DNA from 3 places in the Streptomyces sp. SYSU D01066-1 genome. Region 1 is predicted to be linked to each of the others. Evidence: predicted binding sites of a transcription regulator. Region 1 holds the regulator's gene; each other region holds the start of a gene.
The links. Region 1 encodes HrcA, which represses chaperone genes, less so after heat shock. Its sites were predicted from a motif close to TTNGCACTCNGNNNNNCNGAGTGCNAA; they were not measured.
Positions count from the first base shown of each region.

Region 2: groL (chaperonin GroEL) is a predicted target of HrcA. The motif match lies at 4,960-4,986, and genes of this name have one in related genera.
Region 3: groES (co-chaperone GroES) is a predicted target of HrcA. The motif match lies at 5,065-5,091, and genes of this name have one in related genera.

Region 1 covers NZ_JBUDHV010000002.1:56,965-64,719, forward strand. The annotation lists gene ACY1JF_RS02225 (S41 family peptidase) at 1-196, opposite strand, end outside; gene ACY1JF_RS02230 (hypothetical protein) at 242-760, opposite strand; gene ACY1JF_RS02235 (16S rRNA (uracil(1498)-N(3))-methyltransferase) at 843-1,586, opposite strand; gene ACY1JF_RS02240 (nitronate monooxygenase) at 1,583-2,668, opposite strand; gene dnaJ (molecular chaperone DnaJ) at 2,927-4,060, opposite strand; gene hrcA (heat-inducible transcriptional repressor HrcA) at 4,061-5,077, opposite strand; gene ACY1JF_RS02255 (MBL fold metallo-hydrolase) at 5,238-5,963, shown strand; gene ACY1JF_RS02260 (DUF3097 domain-containing protein) at 5,998-6,870, shown strand; gene ACY1JF_RS02265 (Uma2 family endonuclease) at 6,848-7,426, opposite strand; gene hemW (radical SAM family heme chaperone HemW) at 7,527-7,755, opposite strand, start outside.
Region 2 covers NZ_JBUDHV010000017.1:86,527-94,281, forward strand. The annotation lists gene ACY1JF_RS18070 (hypothetical protein) at 1-190, shown strand, start outside; gene ACY1JF_RS18075 (carboxylesterase/lipase family protein) at 200-1,750, opposite strand; gene ACY1JF_RS18080 (NADH:flavin oxidoreductase) at 1,829-2,998, opposite strand; gene groL (chaperonin GroEL) at 3,172-4,797, opposite strand; gene ACY1JF_RS18090 (cold-shock protein) at 5,170-5,373, opposite strand; gene ACY1JF_RS18095 (MoaD/ThiS family protein) at 5,789-6,064, opposite strand; gene thrC (threonine synthase) at 6,102-7,391, opposite strand; SAM riboswitch class I at 7,409-7,550, opposite strand; gene ACY1JF_RS18105 (glucosyl-3-phosphoglycerate synthase) at 7,707-7,755, shown strand, end outside.
Region 3 covers NZ_JBUDHV010000001.1:279,229-286,983, reverse strand. The annotation lists gene ACY1JF_RS01460 (hypothetical protein) at 126-518, shown strand; gene ACY1JF_RS01455 (caspase family protein) at 515-2,416, shown strand; gene groL (chaperonin GroEL) at 2,700-4,325, opposite strand; gene groES (co-chaperone GroES) at 4,610-4,918, opposite strand; gene ACY1JF_RS01440 (polysaccharide deacetylase family protein) at 5,269-5,973, opposite strand; gene ACY1JF_RS01435 (polysaccharide deacetylase family protein) at 5,970-6,887, opposite strand; gene ACY1JF_RS01430 (THUMP-like domain-containing protein) at 6,977-7,755, shown strand, end outside.

The DNA.
Region 1 (7,755 bases):
GGGTGGAGGTCCAGGCGACCGTGGTGCCGTCGGGCGAGATGCGCGGGTGGGTGACGGGGGTGTTGTCGGCGCTGACCCGCCAGGCACGCCCGCCGTCGAGGGGCGCGAGCCACACGTCGTCCTCGGCGGTGAAGGCGGTCAGCTCGCCGTGCGGATGCGGGAACCGGAGGTAGGCAGCAGCTGCGGACTGAGTCACCCCCTCACCCTAAGCAGCGGCGGCGGCGCGGGACAGGGGTTCGGATCACTTGCCCTCGGGCCAGCACTGGGGGCGGGTCTGGCAGTAGACGGTCCTGGTGACGGTCACGGTGACGGTGGGCCCCGGCCCGACGCGCGTCGGGTCGCTGTTCACCGGCGGGGTGGGGGTGGCGTCGCAGTCGCCCAGCCCGCTGACCCGCAACCGCTGCTTGCCGTCGACCTCGGCGGTGAGTTCGCCGCGGACGCAGGCGCCCTCGACGACGCGGGTGACGTGGCCGTCGACGGTGATGTCCTTGCCGTCGTCGGTCTGCCCCTCGCAGCTCACCTCCGCGACCGTCTCCTCGCTCGCCGAGGCGCTCGCGCCGGAGCCGTCGTAGGACGCGTTGCAGGTGATCCACCGCACGCCCGTGTCCCGCCGCTCCAGTTCGCGGGTGACCGTCTGGTCGGTGGTGTACGCCACCGACGCGGAACTCGTACCGACGGGATCGCAGGCCACGACAGCGCCGACGGCCACCACGGCCAGTACGGCGGCCGGCACCCCGCGCCGCCCGAACCGAACACGCATCGAAACCCCCATGCGGGCAGACTGCCACCGACGGGGGCGGGGCGGTAGGGCGCATACGGACACGCGCACCACCCCGGCGCGGTCAGCCCCAGCGGCCCGTGCGCCCCAGGAGCAGGGCGGCGGCGGCGGTTCCCGCGGTCGAGGTGCGCAGGACGGTGGGGCCGAGGACGTACGGCCGGGCGCCCGCCTCCTGGAAGAGCGTCAACTCCTCGGGGGAGACGCCGCCTTCGGGGCCGACGACGAGCACGATGTCGCCCTCGGCGGGGAGCGCGGCGCCGGCCAGCGGGATCTCGCCGCTCTCGTGGAGCACGGCGGCGAAGTCGGCGTCGGCCAGGAGGGAGGCGACCCGCTTGGTCGTCGCCGCGTCCGCGACCTCGGGGAAGCGGACCCGGCGGGACTGCTTGCCGGCCTCCCGGGCGGTGGCCCGCCACTTCGCGAGGGCTTTCAGACCGCGGTCGCCCTTCCACTGGGTGACGCAACGGGACGCCGCCCACGGCACGATCGCGTCGACGCCGACCTCGGTCATCGTCTCGACGGCCAGCTCGCCCCGGTCGCCCTTGGGGAGGGCCTGGACGACCGTGATGCGGGGGGCGGGCGGGGGCTCCTCGACCACGCTCTCCAGGTCCGTCACGACCAGCCGGTCCTTGCCCTCGGCCGCCTTGACGACGCCTTCCGCCCACCGCCCGCGGCCGTCCGTGAGGATGACGTCCTCCCCCGGCCGCAGCCGCTTCACGGAGACGGCGTGCCGTCCCTCGGGGCCGTCGAGGACGTACACCCCGCCGGACAGGTCGTCGAGGGAGGCGGCCACGAACACCGGTGCCGTCATCGGTCCGCACCTCCGGTGGTGTAGTGCGACAACGCCGCTTCGGCGGCGTTGAGTTCGGCCACGAGCACCTCCACGAGCCGCCCGGCGGGCAGCTCCCGGGCCATCCGGTGGCCCTGCCCGGCCCACAGGGCCAGCCCCTGGGGGTCGCTCGCCTTCGCCGCCGCCTTGCGCAGCGGCGCGGTGAGGTGGTGGACGTCCGGGTAGGCGGCGGGGGCGTACGGGCCGTGCTCGCGCAGGAAGCGGTTGACCAGGCCGCGGGCGGGGCGCCCGGAGAAGGCGCGGGTCAGCTGGGTGCGGACGAACAGGGGGTGGGTCAGCGCCGTCTTGTGCAGGGCGTGCGCGCCGGACTCGGCGGTGGCGAGGAAGGCGGTGCCGAGCTGGGCCGCGCTCGCGCCGGCCGCGAGGACGGCGGCGATCTGGCCGCCGCGCATCAGGCCGCCGGCGGCGATGACCGGCAGGTTCACCGCCTCGCGCACCTGGGCGACCAGTGACAGCACCCCGATGCCCGAGCCGTCCGTCTCCGGGGCGTCCCGGTGGGTGCCCTGGTGGCCGCCGGCCTCGACGCCCTGTGCGATCACCGCGTCGGCGCCGGCCTCCTCGACGGCCCGGGCCTCCTCGGCGGTGGTGGCGGTGACCACGGTGAAGGTGCCGACGCGGTGCAGGGCGTCGACCACCTCGCGGCCGGGGACGCCGAAGTGGAACGACACCACCGGCACGGGGTTGTCGAGCAGTACGGCGAGCTTGGTCTCGTAGCCGTCGTCCCGGCCGCTGTCCGGGTCGCCGAGCTCCGTCCCGTACCAGGCGGCCTCGCCGGCCAGCTGGTGGGCGTAGACGCCGACGGCCGCGGGGTCGGCCGTCTCCGGCTGCGGCAGGAAGAGGTTCACGCCGAACGGGCGGCCCGTCAGGCTCCGCAGCTGCTTGATCTCCTGGTACATCCCGTCGGGCGTCTTGTACCCGGCGGCCAGGAAGCCGAGCCCGCCCGCCTCGCAGACGGCGGCGGCCAGCCGGGGCACGGAGACACCGCCCGCCATGGGAGCCTGCACGATCGGGTACGGGAAGAGATCGGTCAGCGCGGTGGACATGAGCGCATGGTGCCACGTCCCCGGGACAAGACCGAATCCGGGCTTCCGCCGCCGGAACGGGCCCCGGCCCCTGCCCGCGCGGGCCGGTGCGGCTCAGGGGCGGTGCCCGTGCCGGTCAGCACCGGGGCCTGTACGGGCACGGGACCGGCGCCCGTACGAGTACCGGCCTGGCGCCCGTACGAGTACCGGCCCCGGCGCCCGTACGGCACTCGTCCCCATGCCTACGGCGCTCGTCCGCGCGCCCGCGCCGGGCCCGGCTCAGCGCCCGTTGAAGGCGTCCTTCAGCCGTGAGAACAGCCCCTGCTGGCCCGGCTGGAACTGCCCCTGGGGCCGCTCCTCGCCCCGCAGCTTGGCCAGTTCGCGCAGCAGGCGCTCCTGGTCGGGGTCGAGCTTGGTCGGGGTCTGGACCTCGACGTGCACGATGAGGTCGCCCCGGCCGCCGCCGCGCAGATGGGTCACGCCCCGGCCGTGCAGCGGGATCGACTGGCCGGACTGGGTGCCCGGGCGGATGTCGACCTCCTCCAGGCCGTCCAGCGTCTCCAGCGGCACCTTGGTGCCGAGGGCCGCCGCCGTCATCGGGAGGGTGACCGTGCAGTGCAGGTCGTCGCCCCGGCGCTGGAACTGGGAGTGCGGCAGCTCGTGGATCTCGACGTACAGGTCGCCGGCCGGGCCGCCGCCGGGGCCGACCTCGCCCTCGCCCGCGAGCTGGATCCGCGTGCCGTTGTCCACACCGGCCGGGATCTTCACCGTCAGCGTGCGGCGGGAGCGGATGCGGCCGTCGCCCGCGCACTCGGGGCAGGGGGTCGGCACGACCGTGCCGAAGCCCTGGCACTGGGGGCAGGGCCGGGAGGTCATGACCTGGCCCAGGAAGGACCGGGTGACCTGCGAGACCTCACCGCGGCCGCGGCACATGTCACAGGTCTGCGCCGAGGTGCCGGGGGCCGCGCCCTCGCCGTTGCAGGTGTTGCAGACGACGGCCGTGTCGACCTGGATGTCCTTGGTCGTGCCGAAGGCGGCCTCGTCCAGCTCCACCTCGATACGGATCATCGCGTCCTGGCCGCGGCGGGTGCGCGAACGGGGCCCCCGCTGCGACGCCGTACCGAAGAACGCGTCCATGATGTCCGAGAAGTTCCCGAAACCGCCCGCGCCGAAACCGCCGGCGCCGCCGCCGCTCTGCGACAGGGGGTCGCCGCCGAGGTCGTAGACCTGCTTCTTCTGCGGGTCCGACAGCACCTCATAGGCGGCGTTGATCTCCTTGAACCGCTCCTGGGTCTTCGGATCGGGGTTGACGTCCGGGTGCAGCTCGCGGGCGAGCCTGCGGAACGCCTTCTTGATCTCGTCCTGGGACGCGTCGCGGCGTACGCCGAGTACGGCGTAGTAGTCCGTGGCCACTTATGACTCCGCCAGGATCTGTCCGACGTACCGTGCCACTGCGCGTACCGCTCCCATCGTTCCCGGGTAGTCCATGCGGGTCGGTCCGACCACGCCGAGCTTGGCAACCGCCTCGCCGCCCGAACCGTAGCCCACCGACACGACGGACGTGGAGTTGAGTCCTTCATGGGCGTTCTCATGACCGATCCGTACGGTCACGCCCGGATCCTTCGCCTCGCCGAGCAGCTTGAGGAGCACCACCTGCTCCTCCAGCGCCTCCAGCACCGGCCGGATCGTGAGAGGGAAGTCATGGCCGAAGCGGGTGAGGTTGGCGGTGCCGCCGATCATCAGCCGCTCCTCGTTCTCCTCGACCAGGGTCTCCAGCAGGGTGGAGAGCACCGCGGCGACCGTACCGCGCTCCTCCGCCTCGAAGGCGTCGGGGAGGTCCTCGACCAGCGTCGGCACGTCCGTGAACCGGCGCCCCGCGACCCGGCTGTTGAGCCGCGCCCGCAGGTCCGCCACCGAGGTCTCGCCGAACGGCGACGGACAGTCCACCATGCGCTGCTCGACCCGCCCGGTGTCCGTGATCAGCACCAGCATCAGGCGCGCGGGCGCGAGCGAGAGCAGCTCCACGTGGCGCACGGTCGAGCGGGTCAGCGACGGGTACTGCACGACCGCGACCTGCCGGGTCAGCTGCGCCAGCAGCCGCACCGTGCGGGCCACCACGTCGTCGAGGTCGACGGCGCCCTCCAGGAAGTTCTGGATCGCGCGCCGCTCGGGGGCGGTCATGGGCTTGACCCCGGCGAGCTTGTCGACGAAGAGCCGGTAGCCCTTGTCGGTGGGGATGCGCCCGGCGCTGGTGTGCGGCTGGGCGATGAACCCCTCCTCCTCCAGCGCCGCCATGTCGTTGCGCACGGTCGCCGGGGAGACACCGAGGCTGTGCCGCTCGGTGAGGGCCTTGGAGCCAACGGGCTCCTCGGTGCCGACGTAGTCCTGGACGATGGCGCGCAGCACTTGCAGCCTTCGTTCACTGAGCATCGCGCACACCTCCCGGTCACGTCCGGCCGTTGCCGTCCTGGCACTCACCGCGCGCGAGTGCCAGACTTCCCCGGCCCAGTGTACGGCCGTGGGGTACACCCCCGGCAAGGGCCGCCCGTGCCGCCGTCCCCGGCGCGCTCGCACCGCTAGCGTCGCCGCCATGACGGTGACTTGGGAAGAGCTGGGCTGGGAGCGGGTGGCGGCCGGGGTGGGGCGGCGCCGGCTGCCGGTGTGGGACTGCACGGCGGGGCTCGTGGTCGGCGGCGACGCGGCGCTGGTGGTCGACGCGGGGTCGAGCCTCGGCGAGGGCGCGCGGCTGCGCGCCGAGGCGCAGCGGCTGGCCGGCCGGCGTGTGACGCATCTCGCGCTGACCCACGCCCACTTCGACCACGTCTTCGGGGCGGCGGCGTTCGCGGGGGCCCAGGTGTACGGCGCGGCGGGGGTGGACGCGGTCCTCGGCGAGGGGCGGGCGGCGCTGCGGGCGGACGCGCTGGCCAACGGGCTGGACCGGCGCCGTGCGGCGGAGGCGGTGGACGCGCTGGTGTCCGTCCGGCACCAGGTGGGCGGCGAGCGGACCGTGGACCTGGGCGGCGGCCGGCGGGTGCTGCTGGCCGCCGTGGGCCCGGGGCACACGGCGCACGACCTGGCGGTGGTGGTGCCGGGCAGCCCGGCGGTCGTCTTCTGCGGGGACCTGGTGGAGGAGTCGGGACAGCCGCAGGCGGGGCCCGACGCGCTGCCCGGGCAGTGGCCGGCCTCGCTGGACCGGCTGCTCGGCCTGGGCGGTGAGGACGCGCTGTACGTGCCCGGTCACGGGGCGGTGGTGGACGCGGCGTTCGTCCGGGCGCAGCGGGACGCGCTGGCGGCGCGGTTCGGCGTGTCGCGCTGATCACCCGCGTGGCGTTCCTCGTATCGTCGGCGGAATGCGCCCACCCGTCTCCCACCACCGCCCTTCCCCCGAGGGCCCTTCGGGCCCGCGCCCCCGCGTGTACTCCACCGATCTCACGCCCTCGTGGAAAAAGCCGCAGCCGGTGCCCGAGGTCCCGGCCGATCCCGGCCTGGTCGTCGAGGAGCCCGGCACCGGGTTCTGCGGCGCGGTGATCGGCTGCGAGGCGGGCACGGTGACGCTGGAGGACCGCTTCGGCAAGCACCGGGTCTTCCCGCTGGAGCCGCGCGGGTTCCTGCTGGAGGGCCGGGTGGTGACGCTGGTGAAGCCGTCGTCGCCGGGGCCGCCGCGGCCGTCCCGTACGGCGTCCGGTTCGGTCGCCGTGCCCGGCGCGCGGGCGCGGGTGGCACGGGCGGGGCGGATCTATGTGGAGGGCCGGCACGACGCCGAGCTGGTCGAGAAGGTGTGGGGCGACGACCTGCGGATCGAGGGCGTGGTCGTGGAGTACCTGGAGGGCGTGGACCACCTGCCGTCGATCGTCGCCGACTTCGCGCCGGGCCCGGACGCGCGGCTGGGGGTCCTGGTGGACCACCTGGTGCCGGGGTCGAAGGAGTCACGGATCGCCGAGTCGGTGACCAGCGCGCACGCGCTGGTGGTCGGCCATCCGTACATCGACATCTGGGAGGCGGTGAAGCCGGCCGCGCTGGGGATCGAGGCGTGGCCCCGGGTACCGCGCGGTCAGGACTGGAAGACGGGCGTGTGCCGGGCGCTGGGGTGGCCGGCGGACAACACCGGGGCGGTGTGGCAGGCGATCCTGGCGCGGGTGGGCTCGTACAAGGACCTGGAGCCGGAGCTGCTGGGGCGGGTGGAGGAGCTGATCGACTTCGTCACGGCCGGTGATGCGGCTTGACGCCCTTGTAGGTGCCGAACACGGTGGTGTCCAGCTCAACGCCCAACTGTTCCAGCGGCAGCGGCGCCCCGGACTTGGTGATCCGCTGCACCTGATGGTCAGCTCCCTCGCCTCGTCCGACCGGGTCCGGGTACAGAACACACTGGGCCGTGACGGGGTCGACGATCAAGTACGCGGGCACTTCACCAGCAGCGTAGATCAGACGCTTGACGCCATGATCCCGGTCCACGCTGGTCTTCGAGACCACTTCCACGACCAACGTGATCACCTGAGACGGAAGAAGACGTCCTGAGTCCGGGCCGATGCCGAACTCCATGACCACCAGGTCGGGCACAGGTTCGCCGGCCTCGTCGACGACGTCGATGTCCTGAGTCTGGAGCCGCTCCCAGCGCCGGTGCGGGATCTGGTCCATCACAGAGGTGACGATCCGGTTGTGCACCAGATCAGGGCTGGCCGTCATCACGATTTCCCCCCGAAGCAGCTCGGCCTTGAACCCCTCGGGCGGTTCGAACCCCGCGAAGAACTCCGCGACTCCGCGTTCGTCCACAGCTGTCATCTCCGTGGCCCTCCAGATCCGCCGCGTCCTTTTGGCGGCAGCCCAAGAGCCAGGTCAGGGGCCGAACTGGCATTCCGAGGCTATTCGCTCCCCCGAGTGATCAATCCACCAGATCCCGGACCACCCCGTCCGCCAGCAGCCGCCCGCGCAGCGTCAGCACCGCGCGTCCCTCGTCGTACGGGCCCTGCTGGAGCAGTCCGTCCGCCAGGGCCCGGCGGGAGGCGGCGAGGCCCTCTTCGCGGAGGAGGGAGAGCGGGACGCCCTCGCGCAGGCGGAGTTCCAGGAGGACGCGCTCGACGCGGCGGTCCTCCTCGGTGAGGATCTCGCGC
Region 2 (7,755 bases), on a different contig from region 1:
GAACGGCCAGGCGTGGCAGCTGTGCGGCACCCCGCGCCGCGACCGCCGCGAGGCCGAGCTGTACCTCGCGGCGGAGCGCCGGGGCCCCCGCCCGGCCCCGGCGTACCGCCTCGTCCACGAGTTCACCGACTACGAGGTGCTGCGGGTGTGGGGGACACCGCTGCGCGGGGACGTCGAACCGATGCCGTGAGCGCCCCGGTCAGACGCACAGGGGCAGCTCGGTGATCTCGTGCCCCTCCCACAGCCGCCGGGTCGTCTCCTCCGGGTAGCGGACGACGGCGGGCTCGGCGTCCAGGACCTGCACGAGCCGCCGTTCGGTGTCGTACGCGGGCCAGCCCGGGTCGCCGCTTTGGGCGAACGCGGTCCACGAGGCCCGGAAGCGGGCGGACAGCGCCAGCGCCGCCTCGTCGGGCTCGGCCCCGGCGAAGAGCAGCGCGCCCAGGTCCGCGTCGAACGTGCCGAAGAGCAGCGGCAGGTCCAGCGCGTGGCAGGCGCCGAGTCCGCCGCCGCCGCCCGGCGCCGGCCAGGTCAGCTCGTAGGCGTGCGCCCGGCCGCCGCCCGCCAGGTGGGCCTCGGCCAGCCGCATCGTCGGCACGGCGAACAGCCAGTCCGTCTGCACCTTCTCGTACAGCTCCCCGGCGCCCGCGTCGGGGAAGGCGGCCCGGTAGGCGGCCTCTCCCCCGGGGCCCGGCGCGTACATCCGCAGCGCGGACGCCGCCCGCTCCTCCCCGATCGTGCCGAGCTGTCCGCCCATGGCGACGAAGAGCCGGAACTCGTCGCGGTTGTGCCCGACGACCAGGTCCACGTCCCGCGCCGCCCCCTTCGCCAGCGCCCGCCAGGGCAGGACCGGCAGGACGTCACCGTCGACGACGGGCGAGTACGGCGTCACCGTCGGCGCGGCCCGCCCCCAGCGGCCGGTGTACCCGGGCATCTTCGCGGCCAGCGTCTGCCCCGCCCGGACCAGCCGGTCGGGGTCCACGGCCGCGAGGTCGGCGACGGTCGGGCGCAGCCCCGCCTCGGCGGCGAGGGCGGCGCCGATGTCCCGGGCCAGCCCGTCGGAGAAGAACGTGCCCGGCACGCTCTGCGCGATCGCCCGCCGGAACAGGCCCTCCGCCCGGTCCATGACCAGCAGCGCGGCGATCGAACCGGCGCCGGCCGACTCCCCGAAGACGGTGACCCGCTCCGGATCCCCGCCGAACCCCTCGATGTTCTCCCGCACCCACTCCAGCGCGGCCACCTGGTCGAGCAGCCCCCGGTTGGCGGGCGCACCGTCGATGCGGGCGAACCCCTCCATCCCCAGCCGGTAGTTGAGGGTGACGACGACCAGGTCGCCGTCGGCGGCTATCCGGCGGGCGTCGTAGCCGGGGCTGCCGCCGTGCCCGAGCTTGTAGGCGCCGCCGTGGATCCACACCATCACCGGACGGCGGGCGGCCGGATCGGCGTCGGGCGTCCAGACGTTGACGGTCAGCCAGTCGCCGTCGCCCGACCCGGCCGCCGCCCGGCCCGGGACCAGCAGGTCCTGCGGGGGCGGCGGACCGAAGGCGTACGCCTCCCGGACACCGTCCCACGCCTTCGCCGGGCGCGGCGCGGCGAACCGCGCCGCTCCGACCGGCGGCGCGGCGAACGGGATGCCCCGGAAGACGGTGAGACCGCCCTCCCGGCGTCCGCGCACCGCGCCGCCGGCGGTGCCCACCACGACCCCGCCGGCCCCGCTGCCCCCACTGCCCCCGCTGACCCGCGTGTCCGTCATCGACCACTCCTGACTGGTTACCGTCGGCCGTACGCCAGTTGGTGATCTCACGGACCCTACGCCCCGCCGGGCACCGGCTCAGCTCAGGGTCTTCAGCGCCGCCGGGTCGAACGGGGCCAGCTCGTCGAAGCGGCCGGACAGCACCTTCTCGGCCCACCGCGGGTCCTGGAGCAGCGCCCGGCCGACGGCGACCAGGTCGAACTCGTCGCGCTCCAGCCGGTCCAGCAGCTCGTCGAGGCCCTTGACCGCGGCGCCCTCGCCGGTGAACGCCCTGCCGAACTCGCCGTCGAGCCCCACCGAGCCGACGGTGATGACGGGCTTGCCGGTCAGCTTCTTCGTCCAGCCGGCGAGGTTGAGGTCGGAGCCGTCGAACTCCGGCAGCCAGTAGCGCCGCGTGGAGGCGTGGAAGGCGTCGACACCGGCGGCGGCGAGCGGGGCGAGGATCGCGTCCAGCTCCTCGGGGGTCTGGGCGAGACGGGCGCCGTAGTGGTCCGACTTCCACTGCGAGAACCGGAAGATGACGGGGAACCGCGCCGAGACCCGTTCCCGCACCGCCGCCACGATCCGGGCGGCGAACTTCGTGCGGGCCACCGGGTCGCCGCCGTAGGCGTCGGTACGGCGGTTGGTGCCCTCCCACAGGAACTGGTCGACGAGGTAGCCGTGGGCGCCGTGGATCTCGACCCCGTGGAACCCGATGCGCTCGGCGTCGGCGGCGGCCTGCGCGAACGCCGCGACCACGTCGTCGATGTCCTGCCGCGTCATCACCTTGCCGGTGGGCTCGTCCGCCCCGAGCCGCAGCCCGGACGGCCCGACGGCCGGGGCGTCGGCGAACGGCGGCTCCCCCTCGTTGCGCACCATCCCGATGTGCCACAGCTGGGGCACGATCGTGCCGCCCGCCGCGCGCACCGCCTCGGCGACCTTCGCCCATCCGGCCAGCTGCTCCTCCCCGTGGAACCGCGGCACGCTGTCGCTCTGCCCGGCGGAGGGGTGACCGACGTACGTCCCCTCGGTGACGATCAGTCCGACGCCGGCGGCGGCGCGGCGGGCGTAGTACGACACCACGTCCTCGCCCGGGACGCCGCCCGGCGAGAACATCCGGGTCATCGGCGCCATCACGACGCGGTTCGGCACGGTCAGGCCGTTGATCGTGGTGGGCCGGGAGAGGATCTCGGCGGCGCGGGAGGCGGCGTCGGTCACGGGGAGCTCCTTGGTCGGGAGGGGGGAACCGGACGGTATGTGCACGCGCATACAACGCGCGCCTCAGGCACAACCCGTCCCCGCGCTCATGGCATTCCTGCCGTGAGCGGTCCGTGACCCGGTTCACAGTGGCCGCCGGAAAACGCCGAGGGCGGCGCCCCCTGTCGGAAGAACAGGAGGCGCCGCCCTCGGAACGAAGGACGCTCGATCAGCCCTCGGGCCGATCAGAAGTCCATGTCACCGCCCGGCATGCCGCCGCCGGCCGGGGCGGCGCCCGCCTTCTCCGGCTTGTCGGCGATGACGGCCTCGGTGGTGAGGAACAGCGCGGCGATGGACGCGGCGTTCTGCAGCGCGGAGCGCGTCACCTTCGCCGGGTCGATGATGCCCTCGGCGATCATGTCGACGTACTCACCGGTCGCGGCGTTCAGACCGTGGCCGACGGTGAGGTTGCGGACCTTCTCCACGACGACGCCGCCCTCGAGACCGCCGTTGACGGCGATCTGCTTCAGCGGGGCCTCCAGCGCGAGCTTCACGGCGTTGGCGCCGGTCGCCTCGTCGCCGTCCAGCTCCAGCTTCTCGAAGACCTGGGAGGCCTGGAGCAGGGCCACGCCACCACCGGCGACGATGCCCTCCTCGACGGCCGCCTTGGCGTTGCGCACGGCGTCCTCGATGCGGTGCTTGCGCTCCTTGAGCTCCACCTCGGTGGCGGCACCGGCCTTGATGACCGCGACGCCGCCCGCGAGCTTGGCCAGGCGCTCCTGGAGCTTCTCGCGGTCGTAGTCCGAGTCGCTGTTCTCGATCTCGGCGCGGATCTGGTTGACCCGGCCGGCGACCTGGTCGGCGGAACCGGAGCCGTCGACGATGGTGGTCTCGTCCTTGGTGATGACGACCTTGCGGGCGCGGCCCAGGAGGTCCAGGGTCGCGTTCTCCAGCTTGAGGCCGACCTCCTCGGAGATGACCTCGCCGCCCGTGAGGATGGCGATGTCGCCGAGCATGGCCTTGCGGCGGTCGCCGAAGCCCGGGGCCTTGACGGCGACGGACTTGAAGGTGCCGCGGATCTTGTTGACGACCAGGGTCGACAGGGCCTCGCCCTCGACGTCCTCGGCGATGATCAGCAGCGGCTTGCCCGACTGCATGACCTTCTCCAGGAGCGGGAGCAGGTCCTTGACGGCGGAGATCTTGGAGTTGGCGATCAGGATGTACGGGTCGTCGAGGACGGCCTCCATACGCTCCATGTCGGTGGCGAAGTACGCCGAGATGTAGCCCTTGTCGAAGCGCATACCCTCGGTGAGCTCCAGCTCCAGACCGAAGGTCTGGGACTCCTCGACGGTGATGACGCCTTCCTTGCCGACCTTGTCCATGGCCTCGGCGATCAGCTCGCCGATCTGGGTGTCGGCGGCGGAGATGGAGGCCGTGGAGGCGATCTGCTCCTTGGTCTCGACGTCCTTCGCCTGCTCCAGCAGGGCGGCGGAGACGGCCTCGACGGCCTTCTCGATGCCGCGCTTCAGGGCCATCGGGTTGGCGCCGGCCGCCACGTTGCGCAGGCCCTCGCGGACCAGGGCCTGGGCGAGGACGGTCGCGGTGGTCGTACCGTCACCGGCGACGTCGTCCGTCTTCTTGGCGACTTCCTTGACCAGCTCGGCGCCGATCTTCTCGTACGGGTCCTCGAGTTCGATCTCCTTGGCGATGGAGACACCATCGTTGGTGATCGTGGGGGCGCCCCACTTCTTCTCGAGGACGACGTTGCGGCCCTTGGGGCCGAGCGTCACCTTGACGGCGTCCGCGAGCTGGTTCATGCCGCGCTCGAGGCCGCGCCGTGCCTCCTCGTCGAACGCGATGATCTTGGCCATGTGAAGTGGTCCCTCCAGGACTGGGGGTGATTCCTTCGGACCGCGCCCGCGCCCGCGACGGACGGCTCGCCGGCCCCGTGGTTCCTTCCCCACGCCGGCCCGCGGGCCTCACCGACCCGGTCCTTCGTTGTCACTCTCACCTTCAGAGTGCTAACGCAATGATTAGCACTCGACCCCTCCGAGTGCAAGGCGCTCCCTCGAAGAGGGCCCGATGAGGGGGGCGGCCGGGCGGCGGGCGGGCGCGAGCGCCTCCCCCGGACCGGGGGCCGCGCCCGGCCGCCCGCGGGCACGGCCCGGACATGCCGCAGGGCCCGCGCCTCGGTGAGGCGCGGGCCCTGCGGAGAAGACCGTTCGCTGCGGTGGTCGCGCGGATCAGGCAGTGACGCGGACCATGTCGGCCTGCGGGCCCTTCTGGCCCTGCGAGATCTCGAACTCGACCCGCTGGCCTTCTTCAAGGGTGCGGTAGCCGTCCATCTGGATCGCGCTGTAGTGGACGAAAACATCCGCACCACCGTCGACCGCGATGAAGCCGTACCCCTTCTCCGCGTTGAACCACTTGACGGTGCCCTGAGCCATGCCTAACTCCCCTATTACTGGCCCTTGCACAGATCCGCACTTCGCGGATCCGGGTCAGACCTCGCCCCCCAAACGGTTCGGGGGCGTGCGCCGGAACGCGTCGACCGCGGCCGAATGTATCTGTCCAACTGCCCTGCGCAACAGGTCAATTGGACGAGAAATCCGGACGGGCGCGGTCCGGAATATGGCGAGAAATCACTGGAATCCGGGGCAAGTCGGGCCACACAAAGGCCACAAAAGCCGCGAGGGACGACCACAGTTTGGCTACATCTAGTCGGGCGTGCGGCAGGAATTCTCGGTTCGCGCTTTCGCGATCATCGGCGCGTTCCCCAACTCTACCCCGCTCAACCACATGGAATTGCCCCCTCCGCTTCTATTGCGGAGGGGGCAATTCCAGGGACGGCGGGTGACCGCGTCAGCCGCCGGCGACGGCCGGGATGATGGAGACGCCGGCCCCGTCGGGGGTGGCCGTCTCCAGGCCCTGCTCGAAGCGGACGTCGTCGTCGTTGACGTAGACGTTGACGAAGCGGCGCAGCTTGCCCTGGTCGTCGAGGACGCGGGCGGAGATGCCGGCGTGGTTCTTCTCCAGGTCGGCGATGACCTCGCCGAGGGTGGCCCCTTCGGCGGTCACCTCGGCCTGCCCGCCGGTGTAGGTGCGCAGGATGGTCGGGATGCGGACAGAGACACTCACTTGGAACCTCCGGTCAGGGAATCTACGTAGGGGCGCGTCACGCCAGCCCCGCCTCGCGGAACGATTCGAGGTTCGGCCGGATCGTCGCCGTGAGGCCGGTCCCCGCCACCGCGTCCAGCGTCTTCAGCCCGTCCCCGGTGTTGAGCACGACGGTGGTCAGCGCCGGGTCCAGGACCCCCGCCTCGATGAGCTTCTTGGTCACCCCCACCGTGACCCCGCCCGCGGTCTCCGCGAAGATTCCCTCGGTCCGCGCCAGCAGCCTGATCGCCTCGACGACCTGCTCGTCGTTCACGTCCTCCACCGCGCCGCCGGTGCGGCGCGCGATGTCGAGGACGTAGGGGCCGTCGGCCGGGTTGCCGATCGCGAGGGACTTGGCGATGGTGTCCGGCTTCTGCGGGCGGACCACGTCGTGCCCGGCCTTGAAGGCGGTGGAGACCGGCGAGCAGCCCTCCGCCTGAGCGCCGAAGATCCTGTACGGCCTGTCCTCGACCAGGCCGAGCTCGATCAGCTCCTTCAGCCCCTTGTCGATCTTGGTGAGCTGGGAGCCGGAGGCGATGGGCACGACGAGCTGGTCGGGCAGCCGCCAGCCGAGCTGTTCGCAGATCTCGTACGCCAGGGTCTTGGAGCCCTCGGCGTAGTAGGGGCGCAGGTTGACGTTGACGAAGCCCCAGCCCTCGCCGGCCGGGTCGCCGATCAGCTCGGAGCAGAAGCGGTTGACGTCGTCGTAGTTGCCCTCGATGCCGACGAGTTCGCCGCCGTAGATCGCGGCCATGACGACCTTGCCCTGCTCCAGGTCGTGCGGGATGAACACGCACGAGCGCAGGCCGGCGCGGGCGGCGGCGGCGCCGACGGCACCGGCCAGGTTGCCGGTGGAGGAGCAGGACAGGGTGGTGAAGCCGAAGGCGCGGGCCGCTTCCAGGGCCTGGGCGACGACGCGGTCCTTGAAGGAGTGCGTGGGGTTGCCGGAGTCGTCCTTGACGTACAGGCCGCCGGTGACGCCCAGCTCGGCGGCGAGGCGGTCGGCCTTGACCAGCTTGGTCCAGCCCGGGTTGATGTTGGGCTTGTCGGCGACGTCCGCCGGGACCGGCAGGAGGGGCGCGTAACGCCAGATGTTGGTGGGGCCCGCCTCGATGCGCGCGCGGAGCTTCTCGGTGTCGTAGGACGAGAAGTCGTAAGCGATCTCCAGCGGGCCGAAACACTCCTCACAGGCGAAGACCGGGCCGAGGGGCACGCGGTGGCCGCATTCCCGGCAGGAGAGCGCCGTGGCGGAGCCGAGATCGACGGAGGCGGCGGGAGTGGTGGTGCTTTCGGCGGTCTGCACAGCCATGGAGGCGAGGCCCTTTCTCCTCATCTTCCTCACGGCGCATTTCGCCGTGAGACGGATTTGGCACCTTCCCGAGCCGGGAGCCTCGCTTCTTCACGAGTGCCGGCTGGAGGGTTGCCGGGGCTTCATCGGGCCGTGTCCCTCTGCCCCTCTGGATGAGCTGTATGTGGTTGTCGGCGGCGGCCACCCCCGACATGCGATGGTCATCCGCGTTGTCCAAGACTGTAACCGAAGGCCAGGACAGTTGAGATAGTCGTCCGATGCGCGAGATGGATCACACGAGGGGTGCGTGGTCCGTACAGGGAGGAGCCGCAGACCGTGCTGGAAGAAGTCGAGCGTTGGCTCAGCACACGTTCCTGGTCCGTGA
Region 3 (7,755 bases), on a different contig from region 1:
GTCCGGCGATCCACCGGGATGTTTGCGGCCTTATGGCGAACGACGGAGAATGAGATGGACGACGTGGAGCCACTCCCCGTCCGACTCCGCGCCTCCGTGGGAACACGAGGAGGGAGGCCTGTCCGGTGGAAAGGAACCTGCGCGTCTCACTGATCGAAGAGGACGCCGAGGCCGAGGACGTCGCGAGACAGACCGGCTATCTGCGCGAAGAACTGCTGCAGCTCGACGTCGACGACGTCACCGCCGTCCCGGCCAGGGACATCCCCCCGGGAGCGCGGGCCGTCGGCATCACCGAGATCGGGGAACTCCTGGTGGCACTGGGCGGCTCCGCGACCGCTCTGAGCCAGGTGGTGACGGTGATGCGATCGTGGCTCGGCCGCTCCCACGACTCCAACCCGTCGTTGCGCCTGGAGATCGACGGTGACGCGATCGAGGTGTCCAAGGCGACCGACGAGCAGGTGACGGACGCGTTCCGCGTATTCGTGGAGCGGCATTCGGCCGCGGGAGCCCAGGCATGAGCTCGAAGACGAAGGAGTCCCGGCACGCCCTGATCATCGCCAACGACCACTACGACGACCAAGGGCTCAGGAAACTCAGGGCGCCCGCCCAGGACGCCGAAGCTCTCGCCGGGGTCCTGGAGGACCCGCAGATCGGCGACTTCGACGTCGAGGTCGTGCGCAACGCGCCGGCCGACGTGATGCGCCGGCGCATCCAGCACTTCTTCAGCGACCGCCGCCGGGAAGACACCCTGGTGCTGCATTTCTCGTGCCACGGGCTCAAGAGCGAGTCCGGCGAGCTGTACTTCGCCGCCAGGGACTCCGAGATGCGGATGCTGGACGCCACAGCGATCCCGTCCCAGTTCGTCCGCACCTGCATGTCCCGTACCAGGGCCGGCCGGACCGTCCTGCTGCTCGACTGCTGCTATGGCGGTGCCTTCTCCCGCGGAGCCTCCGTACGCGCCGCGGGGGACGTGAACGTCCTCGAGTCCTTCCACACCGACAAGGCGCCCGGCGGCCGCGGCTGGGCCGTCATCACGGCGGCCGACTCCATGGAGTACGCCTTCGAAGGCCCCGATCTCGCCGAGAAGGCCCCTCAGCGTCCGTCGGTCTTCACCCACGCGGTGGTCGAGGGGCTGAGGACCGGCGAGGCCGACCGGGACGAGGACGGCGAGATCCGCCTGAACGAACTGTACGACTACATCTACGAACGGGTGCAGGACGAGAACCCCAACCAGACGCCGAAGCGCACGGTGGAGATGCAGGGCGATCCGTGGCTGGCGCACAGCCGACGCGGCCGCATCAAGATCGCCGCGGTTCCCTCCCCGCCCTTCCTGCAGGGCGCCATCAGGAGCGACAACGTCGTGACCCGGCTGGGCGCCGTCACGGAGCTGAACCGCCGGCTCCATGACGACGACCTCCCCGTGGCCGAGGGGGCCCGCCAGGCCCTGGAGGAGATCGCGCGCAACGACCTGAGCCACATCGCCGACCAGGCCCACAGCGCCCTGCAGGCGATCCGTCTGAAACCGTCGCCCGCGTTCCTCGACTTCGGCAGGGTCTGCCAGGGAGCGATGTCCGCGGAGAAGTCCGTCATGCTGGGCGGCCCGCCTCTCGCCCGCCACTGCGTGGCCCAGTCCACGCAGCGATGGCTGCGCGTCGAGCCGCTGCCGAACGGTTTCAACGTCGGTGTGGAGACCGACACCCCAGGGCACCTGACCGGGAACGTCGAACTGAAGGGCGTGGCCGACGAGTCGGTGGTCCACGTGGAGGTCACCGTCGAACCCGAGGCGGCAACCGCGCCCCCACCCGTGTCCGGGAAGCCGGAGGAACGGCCGAACGAGACGGTGGTCGTCCACCCGCCGCCTCCGGAGGACCAGCCGGACCCGCTCACCCGGGAGACCCGCAGGGTTTCGGGACCGCCGGCGCCGGAGTACCAGCGCGTCACAGAGCCCCCGGCTGCCGCGGAGCCCGACGAAGAGCCCCCGACCGCCCCGGAGCACAGGAAGACCCCACAGCCCTCCCGGCCCTCCCGGCCCCCCGGCAAGTCGGTGCGCGCCGTCGTGACGGCGGCGGGCGGGATGGTCCTGGCCGTCGTCTCCACCGTGTACGTCCTCCTGGCCGCGGCGGGCGCCATGAAGGCCGCGGAGGAACAGCAACCGCACATCGTCGACATCGGCGACCGTCTCGGCGGCCACGGTGTGGGCACCTCCCTCACCGTCTCCCTGATCACGGCCGTGATCGCGCTGGTGCTCCGCGCCTTCGCCCGCCACGACCTGGGCGCCCACGCGCGCCACTACTCGAGAGCGGCCACGAACGCGGTGAAGTCGCTGTCCTCGACGGCGAAAGTGCTGGCGATTCCGGTACTCGTCCTCGGGATCCTGATGGCGATCGTCTACCCGGTCATCGACAACTACCTCTGACCCCCGGCGGCGGACCAGGGCCCGCACGGCAGCGGCACCAGGGGGCCGAGGGCCGCAGGTCCGGTATCGAGCAGTCCGGGTCGCTCTCCACGTAGATCTGGCCGTACGAGACCCACGCCTCGCCCGTGACAGGTGTGCGCATCGCCCGCCCCTTCCCCGATCGTCTCCCCTGCCGCACATCGTGCCGCAGGGCGCTGACATCGATGCCGATACTCGGGTCCCGGAGACGCCGGTGCCCGGCACCCCACGAGGGGTACCGGGCACCGGAAAGGCTCGCGCTGCCTCAGTGGGCGTGGCCGTGGCTGTGACCAGCGGCGGCCGGCTCCTCCTCTTCCTTCTTCTCGACGACCAGGGTCTCGGTCGTCAGCAGGAGGGAGGCGATGGAGGCGGCGTTCTCCAGGGCGGAGCGGGTGACCTTCACCGGGTCGATGACGCCGGCCTTGACCAGGTCGCCGTACTCGCCGGAGGCGGCGTTGTAACCGCTGCCCTTCTCCAGCTCCTTGACCTTGGAGACGATGACGTAGCCCTCCAGGCCGGCGTTCTCCGCGATCCAGCGCAGCGGCTCGACGACGGCGCGGGCGACCACGGAGACACCGGTGGCCTCGTCGCCGGTCTTGTCGAGGTTGCCCTCCAGGACCTTGGACGCGTGGACCAGGGCGGAGCCGCCACCGGAGACGATGCCCTCCTCGACCGCGGCGCGGGTCGCGGAGATGGCGTCCTCCAGACGGTGCTTGCGCTCCTTCAGCTCCACCTCGGTGGCGGCGCCGACCTTGATCACGCACACGCCGCCGGCCAGCTTGGCGAGGCGCTCCTGGAGCTTCTCGCGGTCCCAGTCGGAGTCCGTGGCCTCGATCTCGGCCTTGATCTGGTTGACGCGGCCCTCGACGTCGGCCTTGTCGCCGGCACCGTCGACGATGGTGGTGTCGTCCTTGGTGACGGTGATGCGGCGGGCGGTGCCGAGCACGTCCAGGCCGACCTGGTCGAGCTTGAGGCCGACCTCCTCGGAGATGACCGTGGCGCCGGTGAGGACCGCCATGTCCTGCAGCATCGCCTTGCGGCGGTCACCGAAGCCGGGGGCCTTGACGGCCACCGCGTTGAAGGTGCCGCGGATCTTGTTGACGACCAGGGTGGAGAGGGCCTCGCCCTCGACGTCCTCGGCGATGATCAGCAGCGGCTTGGAGGAGTTGGCCTGGATGACCTTCTCCAGCAGCGGCAGCAGGTCCTGGATGGAGGAGATCTTGCCCTGGTGGATCAGGATGTAGGCGTCCTCCAGGACGGCCTCCATGCGCTCCTGGTCCGTCACGAAGTACGGCGACAGGTAGCCCTTGTCGAAGGCCATGCCCTCGGTGAAGTCCAGCTCGAGGCCGAAGGTGTTGGACTCCTCGACGGTGATGACACCGTCCTTGCCGACCTTGTCCATCGCCTCGGCGATCAGCTCGCCGACCTGCTGGTCCTGGGCGGACAGCGCGGCGACCGCGGCGATGTCGGACTTCTCGTCGATCGGGCGGGCGGTGGCGAGGAGGTCGTCGGAGACCGCCTTGACGGCCGCGTCGATGCCCTTCTTCAGCAGCGCCGGGGAGGCGCCGGCGGCGACGTTCTTCAGGCCCTCGCGGACCAGCGCCTGGGCCAGGACCGTGGCGGTGGTGGTGCCGTCACCCGCGATGTCGTTGGTCTTGGTCGCCACCTCCTTCACCAGCTGGGCACCCAGGTTCTCGTACGGGTCCTCGATCTCGACCTCGCGGGCGATCGTGACACCGTCGTTGGTGATGGTGGGGGCACCGAACTTCTTGTCGATGACGACGTTGCGGCCCTTGGGGCCGATCGTCACCTTCACCGTGTCGGCAAGCTTGTTGACGCCGCGCTCGAGGGCGCGACGGGCGTCCTCGTCGAACTTCAGGATCTTCGCCATGGGAGCGTGAGCCCTCTTCCGGAATGTGGGTTAACGACGCTGCGCCCCGGGCGCCCGGCTTCTTGGTGGTGGCGGGGGCCAGGGGCGCAGCTGAAAAGCAATGTGCTTGCGAAGCGGGATGCCTCGGGTGAAGCAAGGTGCCTCGGGTGAAGCAAGGTGCCTCGGGTGAAGCGGGATGCCTCGGGTGAAGCAAGGTGCCTCGGGTGAAGCGGGATGCCTCGGGTGAAGCAAGGTGCCTCGGATTAAGCAGAGTGCCTCGGGTGAAGCGAGGTGCTTCGGGTGAACTACTTCTCGACGATCGCGAGGACGTCGCGGGCCGAGAGGACGAGGTACTCCTCGCCGTTGTACTTCACCTCGGTGCCGCCGTACTTGCTGTAGAGCACGACGTCGCCGACGGAGACGTCGAGCGGAAGACGGTTGCCTTCCTCGAAGCGGCCCGGGCCCACGGCCAGGACGACGCCCTCCTGGGGCTTCTCCTTGGCGGTGTCCGGAATGACCAGGCCCGAGGCCGTGGTCTGCTCGGCGTCGAGCGGCTGGACCACGATGCGGTCCTCGAGCGGCTTGATGGCAACCTTGGAGCTGGCGGTCGTCACGATCCGACCTCCCCCTTCGGAGATCTCACGGGGTTAACTGTCTGAGGTGGCGACCAGGTCGATCCGTCGTCGCGGGTGCCGGACCTGCCCGTCGCGTTGTTGGCACTCTCCTGGGGGGAGTGCCAGACCTGAGACTATGACCGCGGTTAGCACTCGGTCAAGCGGAGTGCCAATGCCCGCGGCGCGTCGGCGGGATTTCGCTCGTGGACGCCGGTTTCCGCGGTCCCCGGCAGCCGGGGCGCGCGTCGCCGGGACCGCCGCCCCGGGCCCCGTCTCCGGCCCGTCCGGCCCGCCGCCGAACGCCGAACGCCGGACGCCGAACGCCGGACGCCGGGCGGGCCGGGAACGGCCTACAGGTGGTCCTCGAGGCGCCCGACCTCCAGCCCCCTCGCCTCGATCTCCCGCAGCACCCTCTCCGTGCGCGCCGTCAGGGACGCCCCCTTCGGCCGGTCCGGGTCGACGGCGATGATGTCGCCGGGGCGCAGGCGGGGCTCGCCGCGGGTGAAGGCCAGGGCGCCGGTCGCGTCCGGGGCGGCCCGCCACAGGACGACCGCCGTGACGCCGCAGTCGGCGGCGGCCCGCAGGGTCGCCGTGTCGTAGCGGCCGTAGGGCGGGCGGAGGAGCCGGGGGCGGACGCCGAAGCGGGACTTCAGCTTGCGCTGCTGGCCGCAGATCTCGGCGCGCTGGCCGGCGTAGGGCAGGCCGCGCAGGGCGGGGTGGTCGAGGGTGTGGTTCTGCAGGCTCGCGCCGACCGCGCGCAGCCGCGCGAAGCGGCCGTACGCCGGTCCGGCGACCTGGTCGGTGAGGAACAGGGTGACCGGCAGCCGCCGGTCGCGGACCAGGCCGGGGAAGTCCGGGTCGCGTTCGGCTCCGTCGTCGTAGGTGAGGAAGACGACGCGGTCGCGGGTGGGGACGTGGTCGACGACGGGCGGCAGGCCGCTGGCCGGGCCCCCGCCCGTCCCGGGGCCCGGCGCGGGGGCGCCGGCCGCGGCGCAGGCGGTGAGCAGGGCGGCGGCCAGGGCGGCGCCGGCCGCCCCGGCCCGGTGCCGCCTCACAGGTAGTCCTCCAGGCGGGCCACCGCGTACCCCTCGGCGGTGATCTTGTCCAGGAAGCGGCGGACCATGTCGGGCATGGTGCCGTCCCAGTCCTTGGTGCCGCGGAAGTGGGTGAGGACGATGTCGCCGGGGTGGATCTCGCGGTCCCACTCCCGGTAGTCCCAGTGGCCGGCGAAGACCTCCTCGTTCCACAGCGGGACGTGGGTGATGCCGCAGCTCTTGGCGGCGACCAGGGTGTCCTGGTTGTAGTTGCCGAAGGGCGGGCGGAAGACGGCGGGGCGCTTGCCGTACCGCTCGCGGATCACCTCCTGCATGCCGCAGATCTCGCGCTCCTGCTCGGCGTAGGAGAGGCCGGGCAGGTAGGGGTGGGTGAGGGTGTGGTTGTTGAGGGTGACGCCGCGCGCCTGCATCCTCTTGAAGTAGGCGTAGTCGTCCTTCACCAGGTAGTCGCTGAGGAAGGCGGTGTACGGGACCTTCAGGTCGCTCATCATCTCCAGGAAGCGGCGGTCCTTCTCGCCGCCGTCGTCGATGGTGAGGAAGACGATCTTCTTCTTGGTCGGGACCGTGGTGAAGACCGGCGGGAGGCCGCGTTCGGCGTGGTCGTCGACCTCGAAGCCGTCGCGGGTGGGGATCCTGGGCTTCTCGGCCGGGGGCGGGGGCGCGGGCAGCGGAGCCCGCTTCAGACCCCAGCGCTTCGCCACGGCGTGCGCGGCGCGCAGCTTGCCCGCGTAGGCGTCCAGCGCGCGGGCCGGGGGCGCCTGGAGGGGCTGGCCGGCGGCGGGCCGCGCCCCGGAGGAGCCCAGCGCACAGCCCGGGACGAGAGTGGCGACGGCGAGCACGGCGAGACCGCCGCGGACGCGCGCCCTCCCCCTGCGACGTACCCAGTTTTTGTCATTTTGTCCTACTACTCGCATGATGCCGGATCCTCGCAGCCACCGGACCGGGAACCCGCCCGACACGCGACCGGGGACGAACGGTCCACCGCCTGGCCCACAATGGCCCGGTGAACGACCTCGACGCCCTCCTCGCCCTCCTCGCCCCCGCCGGCCGCGACCTGCTCGACCAGGTGCGCGACACCGATCCCGCCGAGGAGCTGGCCGTCGCCACCCGGCTGCGCCGTACCCACCCGGCCGACCTCGTCTCGGCGGCCCTGGGCCAGGCCCGGCTGCGGCAGCGGGCGGTGGCGAAGTTCGGGGCCGAGGACGCCGGGCGGATGTTCTTCACGCCCAACGGGGTCGAGCAGTCGACGCGGGCGAGTGTCGCCGCGTACCGCGCCCGGCGCTTCACCGAGCTGGGCGTGACCTCCGTCGCCGACCTGTGCTGCGGGATCGGCGGGGACGCGATCGCGCTGGCCCGGGCCGGGATCAGGGTGCTGGCGGTGGACCGGGACCCGGCGACGGCCGCCGCCGCCCGCGCCAACGCCGAGGCGCTGGGGCTCGACGGGCTGGTCGAGGTGCGGGAGGGGGATGTCGCGGAGGTGGAGACCGGCGGGTACGACGCGGTCTTCGTCGACCCCGCCAGACGGGGCGGCCGGGGCCGGATCTTCGACCCCGAGGCCTACTCGCCGCCCCTGTCGTGGGCCGTGCGGGCGGCCCGTACGGCGTCCCGGGCCGCCGCGCTGAAGGTCGCGCCCGGCATCCCGCACGAGGCGGTGCCCGAGGGTGCCGAGGCCGAGTGGATCTCCGACGGCGGGGACGTCAAGGAGGCGGTGCTGTGGTTCGGCACCGAGCCGGGCGCGGTGCGGGCGACGCTGCTGCCGGGCCCGCGCACCCTGCTCTCCCG